4 regions of the Paenibacillus sp. M-152 genome follow, and region 2 is predicted to be linked to each of the others. Evidence: riboswitches for the same ligand, from Rfam matches in the RefSeq annotation. Region 2 holds a riboswitch; each other region holds the start of a gene.
What was found. A riboswitch is a leader RNA that binds a small molecule or an ion and turns the genes downstream of it on or off. The one in region 2 is predicted to bind thiamine pyrophosphate.

Region 1 (3,513 bases), 1.8 Mb from region 2:
TCAATCGTGATGGGTCATTATCTACTCCCTTACGAGGAAAGGACGTGCTAGCAAACCCTCTTTTGAACAAAGGAGTGGCATTTACAGAAGAAGAACGCAAAGAACTGGGCCTGGAAGGAATTCTTCCTCCCACTGTCCTTTCATTGGAGAAACAGAGCGTTCGGGCATATCAGCAATTCTTGGCACAACCCACCATGCTGCGTAAAAATGCCTCACTTAACGACCTTCACAATCGAAATATCGTACTCTACTATCGACTGCTAACCGACCATTTGAGTGAAATGCTGCCCGTAGTCTACACACCGACTGTAGGAACCGCCATTCAAGAATACAGCCATGAGTACAACCGCCCTGGGGGCGTATATTTATCGATAGATAATCCGAACGGTATTGGACAGGCGTTTTATAATACCGGTTTGAGTAGTGAGGATGTTGACCTGATCGTCGTGACGGATTCGGAAAGTATTTTGGGGATTGGTGACTGGGGTGTCGGGGGAATTAACATTGCTATTGGCAAACTCGCTGTATATACAGCTGCGGCAGGCATTCACCCCGGGCGGGTGCTGCCCATTGTACTGGATGTCGGCACGAATAACGAGAAGCTGCTGAATGATCCCCTGTACATCGGAAACCGCCATAAACGAGTTCGCGGGGAAGCCTATAATCAATTTATTGGTACCTTTATCAGCAAAACGTTAACACAATTCCCGAAGGCGCTTTTGCATTGGGAGGATGTGGGTAGCGTGAACGCACGACACATTATAGGGAAGTACGGTCAAAACATTCTCACCTTCAATGATGATATCCAGGGCACAGGAGCAGTGACATTAGCTGCGATTGTTTCGGCGGTAGGTGTCACTAAAACTCCGCTACGTGAACAAAAAATACTTGTCTTTGGTCCAGGGGCAGCAGGAATCGGTAACGCCGACCAAATACGGGGTGCAATGATCGAGGACGGGCTTCCTGAAGAAGATTCATTCAAGGCATTTTGGGCCTTTGATTATCGCGGACTGTTAACAGACGATATGGAAGATGTACTGGATTATCAGAAACCATATGTGCGTAAAAAGGAAGAAATCAGCTCATGGGCCCGATCGGAAGATGATAAAATACCGTTGCTGGAGGTCATCCGTCAGGTAAAACCCACAATCTTAATTGGAACTTCCGGTGTAGCGGGTGCCTTTTCTGAAGAGATTATCAAGGAAATGGCAAAGCATGTGGAACGACCGATCATTATGCCCATGTCTAATCCTACCAACCTTGCTGAAGCGGTACCCGAAGATTTGATACGATGGACTGATGGCAAAGCATTGATTGCTACCGGAAGTCCCTTTGAGCCCGTCACCTATAACGGTACGAAGTTTGAAATTGGACAGGCGAATAATGCCTTTGTCTTCCCGGGGCTAGGTCTGGGCGCAATTGTGGTCAAGGCCAAAAGAATCACCCCTTCCATGTTTACCGCAGCAGCTGATTCCGTTGCCAACGCCGTAGATTCGAATGAACTTGGCGGTGCACTGCTGCCTCATATCCAAAAATTACGTGATGTTTCGTTCGCGGTTGCGGTTGCGGTAGCGAAGGCTGCAATTCAGGATCAGGTAGCTCAGGCACACATTTCAGATATTGAACAAGCCATTCGGGATGCGATGTGGAAACCGGAATATGTAAGGGTCAAAGCCGTGGAAAGTGTAATCCAGCACCCTCATAATCCTTGACTGGAATCAAAGCAGTTTGACATAACCTAGGAACGAATGTACAGTATTAGTCAAAAGAATAGGAAAGTCCACTAGGGGAGCCATTATGGCTGAGACAAGAATGAACTTGGACCCTTTGAACCTGATCTAGTTCGTACTAGCGTAGGAAAGTGGAGCCTTCGTATATAAGGTTTCAAGCGTTTTCTGCGCATTGAACCTATGTTGAAGCCGCTCCAGTTTTCGGGGCGGCTTTTTGGCGTTGTTCCGAGAATTGTATCTTACGGGACTTCTTGTTCTCCATTTTTATTGGAGGTGGGGAAATGAGTTTTTCGCAAGAACTTCGTCGGCAGGCGGATGGCATTTTTCAAGCCATTTATGAGCATCCCTTTGTGAGAGGTATTGCTGAAGGAAATTTAACAAAGGAGCAGCTGATTCACTATGTAAAACAAGACTTTGAATATTTGAACGCCTACATGCGGATTTACGGCATCGCGATCTCCAAAAGCACAAGCCGGGAGGATATGGCTGTATTTAACGAACAGATCTCTTTTATTCTCAACAGCGAGGTTCATCCGCATCAAAACTTTTGTGCTATCGCAGGTGTCACCTATGAAGAGATGCAGGGATATCCACTCGCTCCGTCCGCTCATCATTATATCCGCCATATGCTGACAGTCGCACATGAAGGTAGTCTTGGAGAAATCATGGCCGTGCTGCTGCCATGTCCATGGACATATCTTGAGATTGGACGCAGGCTAATGGATGAGGTAAGACCGGACGAGTCTCATCCATTCTATGAGTGGATTTGTTTCTATGGAAACCAGATTGAAGATGTAACATCCAAATATCGCGAGCGTGTGGATGCTTGGGCGAATGTCGCCACGGCTGCCGAGCAAGAGCGGATGATTGAGCATTTTATGCTAAGCTGCCAGCTGGAATATATGTTCTGGGATATGGCTTATAAGCAGGAACAATGGCCCGTCCAGATGCGCGCTACGGTCTTGGAATAATCAGTAGAGATGAGAGAGGATAAACATGATGAGTATATGGGAACAAAGTTATTCGGATCTCCTGACAAAGGTACAAAATAGCAACCCCCTCGTTCATAATATAACCAATGTGGTGGTCACCAACTTTACAGCCAACGGCCTGTATGCGCTGGGCGCTTCCCCGGTGATGGCTTATGCACCCGAGGAAGTAGCAGATATGGCAAAAATAGCGGGCGCCGTCGTGTTAAATATCGGTACGCTGAACCGCGAGCTGGTAGATGCCATGATCATTGCTGGACAATCAGCGAATGCTCATGGTGTTCCAGTTCTGCTGGATCCGGTTGGTGCGGGAGCGACGAGCTTTAGAACCGAGTCAGCACTGCGGATCCTAAAAGAAGTAAAAATCTCACTAGTGCGAGGCAATGCAGCCGAAGTCGCCCATCTAATCGGAGAAGTCCGAGAGATTAAAGGGGTAGATGCAGGCAACAGTGCTGACAGCAGTAATGTCGATCTGGCAGTTCGGGCTGCACAAACGCTCCATACCATGGTTGTCATCACTGGAAAAGAGGACGTCATCACCGATGGGGTCGAAGTACGATTGATTAGTGGCGGAGACGCGCTGCTTACGAAGGTAACCGGAACAGGCTGCCTGCTGACCTCTGTGTTGGGTGCGTTTGCAGCAATTGAACCCAACCTGCTGCTCGCAGGTACAGCAGGTTTGGCATTTTACGGTGCAGCAGCTTCCCGAGCCGCAGCACATACCGCAAAACTGGGGCCAGGCAGCTTCCAGATAGCCTTTCTCGACGAGCTTGCCAAACTACATACTGGTTCGC
Region 2 (3,513 bases):
TGCCCCCCTTTATCAACATAAACGTTCGCATTTACATAAGGAAAATCAGCTCCCTTGAGCGATTTGTCCAGAAAGTCGAGACCGTAGTTGAATTCATGGTTGCCCACTGTAGCTGCATCATAGCCCATTAAATTCATCATCTTGTAGACCGGATGAACACCGCCTTCTTTCTCAAAGGTTTTATTGCGAGCCATATAATCGCCTAATGGATTGCCTTGCAGCAAATCACCATTATCGAACAACATACTGTTTCTTGTTTCACTACGTGCCTTCTGGATCAAACTAGCTGTACTAACCAAGCCATATTCGTTGGTTTCTTTGTCCGAATAGTAGTCATAATTCATCAGTGCCCCATGAATATCCGTCGTTTCCATGATCCGCAGATTCACCGTAGCGCTATCGCGAGAATCGCTAGCTGCCCAGGATGGAGCGGCTGAAAACATCAGCAGGCTACAAGCTACAACTGCTGCTGTAAACCCTTTAAACCAATTTTTACGAAATAACAAAATATACCCCTCCTCATTAAGGTGTATGCCTCATATACATACTTTTGCACATATATGTAAGCTTTGAACCCACCATTCCTATTTTAATCCAACGTAGGACAAAAGAGTAGTCATTTGCTTAAAATATTTATGAAAAAATAATTATTTTTCGCACAAAAAAGCCAGTAAATCTCCTGAAAAAGTTGGAAATTTACTGGCTTGTCCGTTTATATTGTTTCTATTTCGTCCACACCTGGCGCTCCGTTTGTTGACCAACATACTCAATACGAGTCGGATTGACGTCTAAAATGACATAATCGGGATCATCAGGTCCGGAAAACCACTTTTTCAGAGAATCATTCCACACTTGTTTGCGTAACCCCTCATCAGCTGTAACCTGGACGGTAGCCTCCACTTCCAAGACTTCCTTTGTACCACCCACTTCATAACCCAGCAGCAGATAAGCATTCGGATTGTTCTTTAGCTCTTCCACTTTATGTGTTTTGCGATCCGTCGCCAGATGAATGTTCATTCCATCGTTAAAAAGGGCCATATAGCGTACTTTCGGTTTTCCGCCCTCTACCGTACCTAACGAGCAAAATTTGTTGTTATCCAAAGCCTTCACAATGGCTTGTTCCAGCTGACTGCGATCCAATGTCTCCGTTTTACCCACAGTACAACAACTCCTTTTTACGAATTAGAATTCTATAGAGTCTATGCCACTTGGCACCAGCTCTCCTAAACATACAGTGTAGCTGTTCTGAAAATAACATGACCAGAACAGATCTGAATGATTCATGTTCATTTTCAGATCAAAGCTCACAGTAAAAGTGTACCCTGTCGTTCGGCAAATGAACCGTGAGCGCTTCCTTAAGGCTGGACAGACCCGCCTTCAAGGCATATAATCGTCGTAGTAAACCCGAATAAACGAACCCATTAAACCATACAATGCCAGGGGTGCTGGAATCGGCCGGCTGAGAGTGTGTCCCAAGACACTGACCCTTACAACCTGATCTGGGTAATGCCAGCGTAGGAATGCTTAAGCAAGATGTGCCTTTTATTAAAACAGGACATCCCTTACTTTGGTATATACAAGCGCAAGCGTCCCGGAATCCCGGGACGCTTTTTTTGTTGAAGATGAAGTTGTTGGAAAGATTGCATTCCGGCAGATGTTATTTTTGTGAAAATGGGGGACATAAGCTGTCTGATTGGACGGATAACGGGTAATTAAAAAGGAGAGAACACAACGATGAAGCGCATGAAAATGTTAAGCCTGGGTCTAATCAGTCTGTGGCTCATGGCTCTGACTCTGACCGCTTGCGGCGGCAATCCCCCTACATCTCAAAAGGAGGCTCCTGCTGCCGACACTTCAACGTCTACCTCGGCAAAGGGGCTCAAAGATGTTAAAGTCGTGCTCGACTGGACACCCAATACGAATCACACAGGACTCTATGTCGCCAAGGACAAAGGATTTTACGAAAAAGCAGGCTTGAATGTCCAAATTGTTCAACCAGGCTCAGGCGGGGCGGACCAAATGGTTGCTTCGAATGCTGCACCTTTTGGTATCAGCTATCAAGAAGGCGTCACTCAGGCTCGCATCCAAGGCGTGCCGCTCGTATCCATCGCTGCGGTGATTCAGCATAACACCTCTGGCTTCGCAGCCCCGGTAGACCGCGGAATTAAAAGCCCGAAAGATTTCGAGGGTAAAAGTTACGGCGGCTGGGGTTCTCCTGTAGAAGAAGCGGTCATGAAATCCATCATGGATTCAGACCAAGGTGATGTGAGCAAAGTGAAGATCGTCAATATGGGCAATGCAGACTATTTTACAGCCGTGAAGCGGGATATTGACTTTGCCTGGATTTTCTACGCATGGACCGGGATTGAGGCCAAGCTTCGAGGTGAGCCATTGGATATGCTATATGTAAAAGATTATTCCAAAAACCTCGATTACTATACACCTGTAATTGTGAGCAATGAACAGACGATAAAAAATGATCCTGAGCTGGTTGAGGCGTTCATGGACGCTACCGCGCAAGGCTATGAATACACTATCGCCCATCCAGAAGAAGCGGCAGATATCTTAAGTAAAGCAGTGCCGGAGCTGGACAAAAAACTGGTACTCGCTAGTCAAAAATGGCTAAGTCCGCGTTATCAGGACGATGCCCCGCAATGGGGCGTACAAAAAGCGGAGGTATGGAAAAACTACTCGGACTGGATGTATGAACGCAAGCTGCTCAGCAAACCTTTGGAAGTCGATAAGGCCTTCACAAACGACTTCTTGCCCAAGCGTTGATCTTGTAAATAGAGCTTGAAGTAGCCTTTGTGCCAATACGCGGACGGATGATGCTTTCCATCGCCACCGCCCCCGGATTTCCGGATTAAAGCATCAGCAGGGTAAAAATCCGGGGACAAAAGCGACCGCTTCGCTTGTACAGCACCTTTCCGTCCGCTTCGCTCTCGCTCCACTTGGTTTATTCTTTAGTCTCATAGTATCTAAGCGCAAAAGCAGGTGCGCTTGTGTGTAAAAATGCCACACAACCTATCAAAAAACTAAAGTGCTTTTAAGGCGATTGGCAGCGTAGCGATTCATTTGAATCTGGAGAAGCGAAGCGTTCGCCTGAAAGCTTTCTTTAGAAAAGCTAGCTTCGGAAGCATATGCTCAGGGGGATTCTTACCTTTAAAATTTTATTCAAAGAATCCCACGGCAACAGCGATCGTAAGATCAAATGAACAGTGAAGCGGTCTCCCCGCCTTAAACCAATTTATTTTCCTAATAACTTAAACAATAAAGGACAGGTGAAATTCGCATGGCTAACACATTGCTCAGTATTCAAGTCATCCCTAAAACTCCTAATAACGAAGACTCTTATCCATATGTAGACAAGGCGATTGAGGTCATTCAGCGTTCCGGCGTCAAGCATCAGGTGAATCCATTGGATACCACAATGGAGGGCGAATTGGACGAATTGCTGAAAGTCGTCAAAGACATGCATGAGGCCTTGACGGAAGCTGGAAGTCCCAGCGTCAT
Region 3 (3,513 bases), 350 kb from region 2:
GGGATTCTGCCTTGCCTCCGGTTGCGACGGCCTTGCTGTTTTGTGACGCAAATCCGTAATCGAACATGACCACATTAAAGTTCAAGCTATGGGCATAATGCGCCAGATCATACATGGGAATCCAGCTTTCTTCGCGGTTAGCTCCATAGCCATGACTAAAAATTATGGTTTTCCGCGATTGATCTGCCGGGATATACCAGCCTTGTACCATGCGGCTACCATCCTTGGCTGGGAAGCTGACTTCCTCATAAGGCATACCTTTGGCCTGCATCGGATTAGAGTATAATGGCGCGACGGTGGGATTCGTAAGCACCCAGGCGATGTAAGCATGCAAGGCAATAAAACAAAACAATAGAAAAAATACGACCGACAGCAGCAGAGCAATCACAACGTGCTTGAACCGCAGCATACGGGGATTAAAGAGTGGGGTGGACGGCTCCTGAACAGCGGTCTGTAGCTGAGCGTTGCGCTGGGATGTCGAAATCATGTAAGAGCCTCCTTATATAGAATTGATCTTCGAATCATAAAATTTAGGTATAATTCCACTTGAAAATAGTAGGGTATGTCCGTATAGATACCTATTATCGTATGATGGGTATTATCCAAAGTCAACGTCTGAACCGGAAAAGTAAAAATGATGCAAAGAATTGTCGATGTTTGTTCTTGTTCTGTAATATGGTTGTCACAAAAACATCGGTTTACAGTAGCCGCGACTATTCTATATAATTTATGTAACCATGTTTCATAGTGTGAAACGAATATGGATACAAGAGGAGCGGTTCACGATGGAAGACCGTAAATTAACCGTCCGCGCTGTAGAGCGTGCACTTGATATACTGCTGTGTTTTACCGCAGAATCTGATCTTGGTCTAACGGAGATTGCCTCCCAAATTGGTCTACATAAAAGCACTGTTCATCGTCTTTTGACTACGCTAGAGGATCGGGGATTTGTCGTTCGGAATGCCGAAACGGAAAAATATCGGCTTGGTTTTCGCATATGGGAGCTGTCGACGCATCTGTCCCAAAGCGATGAGCCGGCGGTGTTGTTACAGCCTGCAATGGAAGGACTGCGTGATCGCTTAGGGGAGACGGTCAGCTTGTACCTGCGGGATGGAAGCATGCGTATTCGCATACAAGCCGTGCAGAGCAATCAGGCGATCCGCAGGGTTGCTCCCGTGGGAGCGCGTATGCCGCTGGCTGTGGGAGCCTCCAGCAAGGTGCTGGCGGCCTTTATGCCGCCACAGGAGCTGGAGGTACTGCTAAGCAGTGAAGAATGGCCTCCCTCAGTAGATACTGAGGTATATAAAGCCCAGCTGCAGGACATTCGCGAGAAGGGGTATGCGACTAGCTATGAAGAACGTGAGCCAGGAGCTGCGGCTGTGGCCGCGCCTATTGTGAACCGAAAGGGGCAGGTCGCGGCGGCTTTATCTGTATCCGGCCCGGTCAGTCGACTTGCGCCTGAGACGCTGCATGATTTTGCTCCGGTTTTGATCGAAGCAGCTAAGGAAATGGGGCTTATGCTCCCGTAACAGTAATCAATACAAAAGGAAATCATACAAGGGTTGCCAAAGCTATAAATTTAAAGTAGTCTGATAGAGATGGCGGATGTCTGTTATAGCCGCCAATTCATGTGAATAGAAAGTATCACAGTTACTGGGGGAGCCTGTAATGCAGGCTGAGATGGAATCGGGCAAGATTCCGGACCCTTTGCACCTGATCTGGATCATACCAGCGTAGGGAAGTAATCGGCCATTGAAATGTATACGCAGCTGCTGTCTGCGGTGACGCATAGGGTTTTATTCCATGTGCGTGCTGTCTGGATAGCTGCCTCGTTTGATTAGCCGGTTCCCTAGGGAACCGGCTTTTTTGCATAGATCAGCGCCACCCTCGGAATGGTTCCGGATCGGTGTGTCATTTCAACGATACGGGAGGAATGGATCATGAAATCGATGGAAACCGAAGGAACAAAAGAAACAGGAATGAAATCAACAGCAGTAGAGAAGACAAGTGCGGAGCAATCCAGTAGGGTTAATTCTTTCCCGGGGAGCCGCAAGGTGTATATTCAAGGTTCTCGGCCGGACATTGCCGTGCCAGAGCGTGAAATCGCGCTGCATCCCACACATACGCCGCAGGGGATAGAGTATCATGAGCCACTGCGTGTGTACGATACCAGCGGTCCGATGACAGATGAAGCCTATCAGGTAGATATTCGTCAGGGCTTGCCACCATTACGGCGAGCTTGGGCACTGGAACGGGGGGATGTGGAGGCTTACGCGGGCCGCGCCGTCAAGCCGGAGGATAATGGACTGAAACCCGGCTCCAAACGGGAAACAGTGGAATTTCCCGGCGTGACTAACCGTCCGCTTCGGGCTTCACAAGGGCGCACTGTGACGCAAATGCATTATGCGCGGCAAGGGATCATTACGCCTGAAATGGAATTTGCGGCGATCCGTGAAGGAGTGGAGCCCGAGTTTGTGCGGCAGGAGTTGGCGGCTGGACGAGCCATTTTACCTTCAAATATCAATCACCCGGAAAGCGAGCCCATGGTCATAGGGCGCCATTTTCACGTGAAGATCAATGCAAACATTGGAAATTCCGCGGTTACGTCCTCCATCGAGGAGGAAGTGGAGAAGATGACCTGGGCGGTACGCTGGGGCTCAGACACCGTCATGGACCTGTCCACAGGTCGTAATATCCACACAACGCGTGAATGGATTATTAGGAATTCACCCGTACCGATTGGGACGGTGCCGCTATATCAGGCACTGGAAAAGGTGAACGGCGAAGCAGAGAAGCTGACGTGGGAGCTGTATCGAGACACACTGATTGAGCAGGCGGAGCAAGGAGTGGACTATTTTACAATTCATGCGGGAGTATTGCTGCGATATATACCGATGACGGCGAATAGAATGACGGGAATTGTATCCCGGGGCGGGTCGATTATGGCAGCTTGGTGCCTTGCGCACCATCAGGAGAACTTTTTGTATACGCATTTTGAAGAAATCTGTGAAATTATGAAAACCTACGATGTGGCCTTTTCTCTCGGGGATGGTCTGCGTCCGGGTAGTATCTATGATGCGAATGATGAAGCACAATTTGCAGAGCTGAAGACGTTGGGCGAGCTAACGCAAATCGCATGGAAGCATGATGTCCAGGTCATGATTGAAGGGCCGGGACATGTCCCTATGCACAAAATCAAGGAGAATGTGGATTTACAAATGGAAATTTGTAAGGAGGCTCCCTTTTATACTTTAGGACCGCTGACGACGGATATCGCACCAGGATATGATCATATTACCTCAGCTATCGGGGCGGCCATGATCGGTTGGTTCGGGACGTCCATGCTGTGCTATGTTACGCCGAAGGAGCACTTGGGTCTGCCGAACAAGGATGATGTCCGCGAGGGAGTTATTACCTACAAAATTGCCGCACATGCTGCCGATCTGGCGAAGGGCCATCCACGTGCACAGCAGCGGGACGATGCTTTGTCCAAGGCGCGTTTTGAATTCCGCT
Region 4 (3,513 bases), 2.7 Mb from region 2:
CTTTTATCCTAATTTCACATGATACTGAATTTATGAACCAAGTCGTTAATGTAATCTACCATCTTGAATTTGCTAAGATGACCCGTTATTCAGCTAACTATGAAAAGTTTCTTGAAATGGCGGATCTGAACAAAGCCCAGCATATTGATGCATATGAGAAGCAGCAGGAATATATTAAGAAACAGGAAGATTTTATTCAGCGCAATAAAGCGCGCGCATCTACATCAGGTCGTGCAAAAAGCCGTGAAAAGCAGCTTGATCGAATCGAACGTATTGATAAGCCAGAAGAAGCCGCAAAGCCAACCTTTCAGTTCAAAGAAGCCCGTGCAAGCGGGAAAACAGTTTTTGAGGGTATTGATTTTGAAATTGGCTATACTCATGCCCTTTTGCCTAAAATGTCCATGACGATCGAACGTGGCGAAAAGATCGCAATTGTAGGCTGCAATGGTGTTGGTAAGTCTACGTTACTCAAAACCATTCTGGGGAAAATACCTCCAATCAGCGGAAAAACCTATCAAGGAGATTTCTTGCAGCCCGCTTATTTTGAGCAGGAAGTAAAGGCAGAGAAAATTACACCGATTGACGATGTATGGAATGAATTTCCACATTTGAATCAGCATGAAGTACGAGCGCATTTGGCGCGTTGTGGTTTGAAGAATGAGCATATCACGCGGCCTCTGTCTGCGCTTAGTGGTGGAGAACAGGCTAAAGTCCGCCTTTGTAAACTGTTAATGCGTGAGAGTAACTGGGTACTGTTTGATGAGCCCACCAACCACTTGGATGTCAAAGCAAAGGATGAACTCAAACGCGCTTTGAAGGAATACAAAGGGACCGTATTGCTTGTATCCCACGAACCGGACTTTTACGAGGATTGGGTAACCAAAACGTGGAATGTAGAAGAGTGGTCTAGTAAAGTTAACTAAAATCCAGTTCTGACAGATTTCATACAAGGTGGGGTTTGCAGAATTAGGAAAATATGCTAAGCTATCTTTAGCTGATACAATAAAATAGTCACACTAGGGGAGCCGCCCATGCGGCTGAGACGAAATAAATGGATTTCGGACCCTTTGTACCTGATCTGGGTTATGCCAGCGTAGGGAAGTGAGTACTGTACAAACAAGGTAGTAGCTCTTTACTTTTGTTTGCGCAGGGAACGATATACGTTTACGGATATAATAGTCCGTTTGATTTTGAACGTTTGTCAAGCCACTTCCTTTGGGAAGTGGCTTTTTGCGTTTCGTTCATCTTCATTTGTTCGAGTTTCCGTAGATGGATTTACATATAATCTCCTTTCATTATTGCTGGTACATGTGGCTGGCTCCGTATGATATTACCCAATATGGAGCTAAAACAATATAGATTCAGCTAATACGATTTTTTTATAACACAAGTTCATATTCTTTAGTCCAAGTGAGGTGAAAATGAGATCGAATTACACGTAATTACGATGGAAAGTGTCTCCTGTGTGAATGTACCCCAAGTGGCTGCCGCTATTTGTCCTTATATTCATTATGTACACGCACGTTCGAAACAGAAGGGTGCCTCTGCTTTGCTTTCTTTGACTCGTAGCATGATCAAGCAGGAAGTTCCTTTGCGGCAAATTGTAGTAAATGACCGCGTGGACGTAGCTTTACTTACCTCGGCAGGAGCTGTCCAGCTTCCAGCTAATGGGTTATCTGTGGTGGATGCGAAAAGTCTACTTTCAGAGGGTACACGCTGTGGAGTGTCTGTACATTCCTTGGAGGAGGTGCAGACCGCCGAGCAGGCTGGAGCAGACTATGTACTATTTGGTCATGTATATGAGACCCATTGTAAAGCCGGTCTTGTACCGCGGGGTATAGCACAGCTTGAACGCATTTGCAGATTGTCGGACATTCCGGTGATAGCGCTGGGAGGCATACAACCCCATCATGTTCCAGAGCTTTATCATGCTGGAGCAAGCGGAATTGCGGTGATGTCTGGTATATGGCAAGCAAAGTCACCCGTTGCAGCAGCGATGGAATATAGGCGAATGGTAGATCTTGTAGTTCACGACCTGTAGCAAGAAAACAAGACGAAGGGAAAGCAGAAGCTCACTGGAGAGGAGACACGGAACATATGTCAAAGACACATACAGAGAAAAAAGCGATAGGACACGCTGAATGCTTGGTCATAGGCGGAGGTGTGATCGGCAGTTCCATTGCTTATCATGTGGCTAAGGAGGGACGTAGTACGATCATGCTGGAACGATGGATCCCTGGTGAGGGAGCATCAGGAGCAGCGGTGGGAATGCTGGCAGCGGAAAGTGAAGAGTTTGCAGACCTTGAGCTGGCACGATTTGCCCGTACAAGTCGAGATGCATTCCCTGACCTTGTCTGTGATTTGGAACGTTTATCGGGTATTTCAGTGGACTTTCGTACAGGAGGATTTGTGACCCCATTTCGTTCGGAAGCAGAGGGCCAAAAACGCTGGAATGCTGCGAATATGCGAGAGGATGATCGTCCCATTTGGTGGGATGCCAAGGAGTTGGCCCGACGGATTCCGGGCTTGGCAGATCAAGTAATTGGGGCTATCTACCGATCAAAGGAGACACAAGTGTCTCCTGTCCAGCTTTGCCGTGCTTATGCAGGGGCAGCTGCGGTGCTGGGAGCAACAATATGGTCTGGAACTCAAGCTGAGGAACTGGTCATACAGGATGGTCGAGTTTGTGGTGTGCGAACGGATAGTGGTTTTTTTTCCTGCGATCAGGTCGTGATTGCCGCAGGCTTGGACAGCTTGAACTTGCTAGAACAAATTGGGTTTGATTATCCACTATACCCGGTCAAGGGCGAAGCGGTAGCAGTCTCCTTGAAGGATCATCCGTTGGATTATACCATTTATGCTGACGATATTTACCTCGTGCCTAAACAGAATAACGAGCTTTGGATTGGTGCCACAAGTCTTTCGCATCAATATGACAAAGAGGTGACCGTAGGAGGCTTAAAGGGGTTGTTAGCACGTGCATCTGCCTGGTTACCGCGTGTACAGGAAGCTTCTTTTGTACGTGCATGGGCAGGCTTGCGTCCGCAGGCAACTGCGGAGCGTCCTTTCATTGGTCCTGTTCCTGGGGTAGAGGGCGTCTATGCTGCAGTCGGGCATTATCGCAACGGTGTCCTGCTTAGTGATGCGACTGGGCGAGCGATGGCAGCTATGCTTAAAGGGGCTGGTGCAGCTGGACTTGGAATAAGTAAATTTTCTTCTGAACTTTTCAAGGAGGAAAGCTTATGAAGCTGACCATTAACGGACAGAGCATGACCATTTCCAATCGAATCACTCGTGTGGATCAATTGCTGCATGAACTTGATTTAAAGGTGAAAACCGTAGTGGTAGAGCTGAATCGGCATATATTGACCCGTGAAGATCATCATGAAACGGTACTTAAGGATGGAGATTGCCTAGAAATCGTACATTTTGTAGGAGGCGGTTGATCATGTTAACCATTGGAAAAGCATCTTTTACCTCAAGGCTGTTGCTAGGAACAGGGAAATTTTCGGA

Region 1: linked by a shared signal. The riboswitch ahead of tenA (thiaminase II) and the one ahead of EGM68_RS02595 (ABC transporter substrate-binding protein) in region 2 are both predicted to bind thiamine pyrophosphate.
Region 3: linked by a shared signal. The riboswitch ahead of thiC (phosphomethylpyrimidine synthase ThiC) and the one ahead of EGM68_RS02595 (ABC transporter substrate-binding protein) in region 2 are both predicted to bind thiamine pyrophosphate.
Region 4: linked by a shared signal. The riboswitch ahead of EGM68_RS13955 (thiamine phosphate synthase) and the one ahead of EGM68_RS02595 (ABC transporter substrate-binding protein) in region 2 are both predicted to bind thiamine pyrophosphate.

Annotation. Positions count from the first base shown of each region.
Region 1 is NZ_CP034141.1:4,591,733-4,595,245, forward strand. Features, by position in the region: gene EGM68_RS19990 (NAD-dependent malic enzyme) at 1-1,712, shown strand, start outside; TPP riboswitch at 1,776-1,877, shown strand; gene tenA (thiaminase II) at 2,012-2,701, shown strand; gene thiM (hydroxyethylthiazole kinase) at 2,727-3,513, shown strand, end outside.
Region 2 is NZ_CP034141.1:574,001-577,513, reverse strand. Features, by position in the region: gene EGM68_RS02605 (bifunctional 2',3'-cyclic-nucleotide 2'-phosphodiesterase/3'-nucleotidase) at 1-506, opposite strand, end outside; gene EGM68_RS02600 (pyridoxamine 5'-phosphate oxidase family protein) at 724-1,158, opposite strand; TPP riboswitch at 1,429-1,538, shown strand; gene EGM68_RS02595 (ABC transporter substrate-binding protein) at 1,735-2,778, shown strand; gene EGM68_RS02590 (MTH1187 family thiamine-binding protein) at 3,293-3,513, shown strand, end outside.
Region 3 is NZ_CP034141.1:920,227-923,739, forward strand. Features, by position in the region: gene EGM68_RS04200 (alpha/beta hydrolase) at 1-487, opposite strand, end outside; gene EGM68_RS04205 (IclR family transcriptional regulator) at 786-1,529, shown strand; TPP riboswitch at 1,646-1,757, shown strand; gene thiC (phosphomethylpyrimidine synthase ThiC) at 1,980-3,513, shown strand, end outside.
Region 4 is NZ_CP034141.1:3,225,427-3,228,939, reverse strand. Features, by position in the region: gene EGM68_RS13960 (ABC-F family ATP-binding cassette domain-containing protein) at 1-923, shown strand, start outside; TPP riboswitch at 1,009-1,117, shown strand; gene EGM68_RS13955 (thiamine phosphate synthase) at 1,448-2,041, shown strand; gene thiO (glycine oxidase ThiO) at 2,098-3,246, shown strand; gene thiS (sulfur carrier protein ThiS) at 3,243-3,446, shown strand; gene EGM68_RS13940 (thiazole synthase) at 3,449-3,513, shown strand, end outside.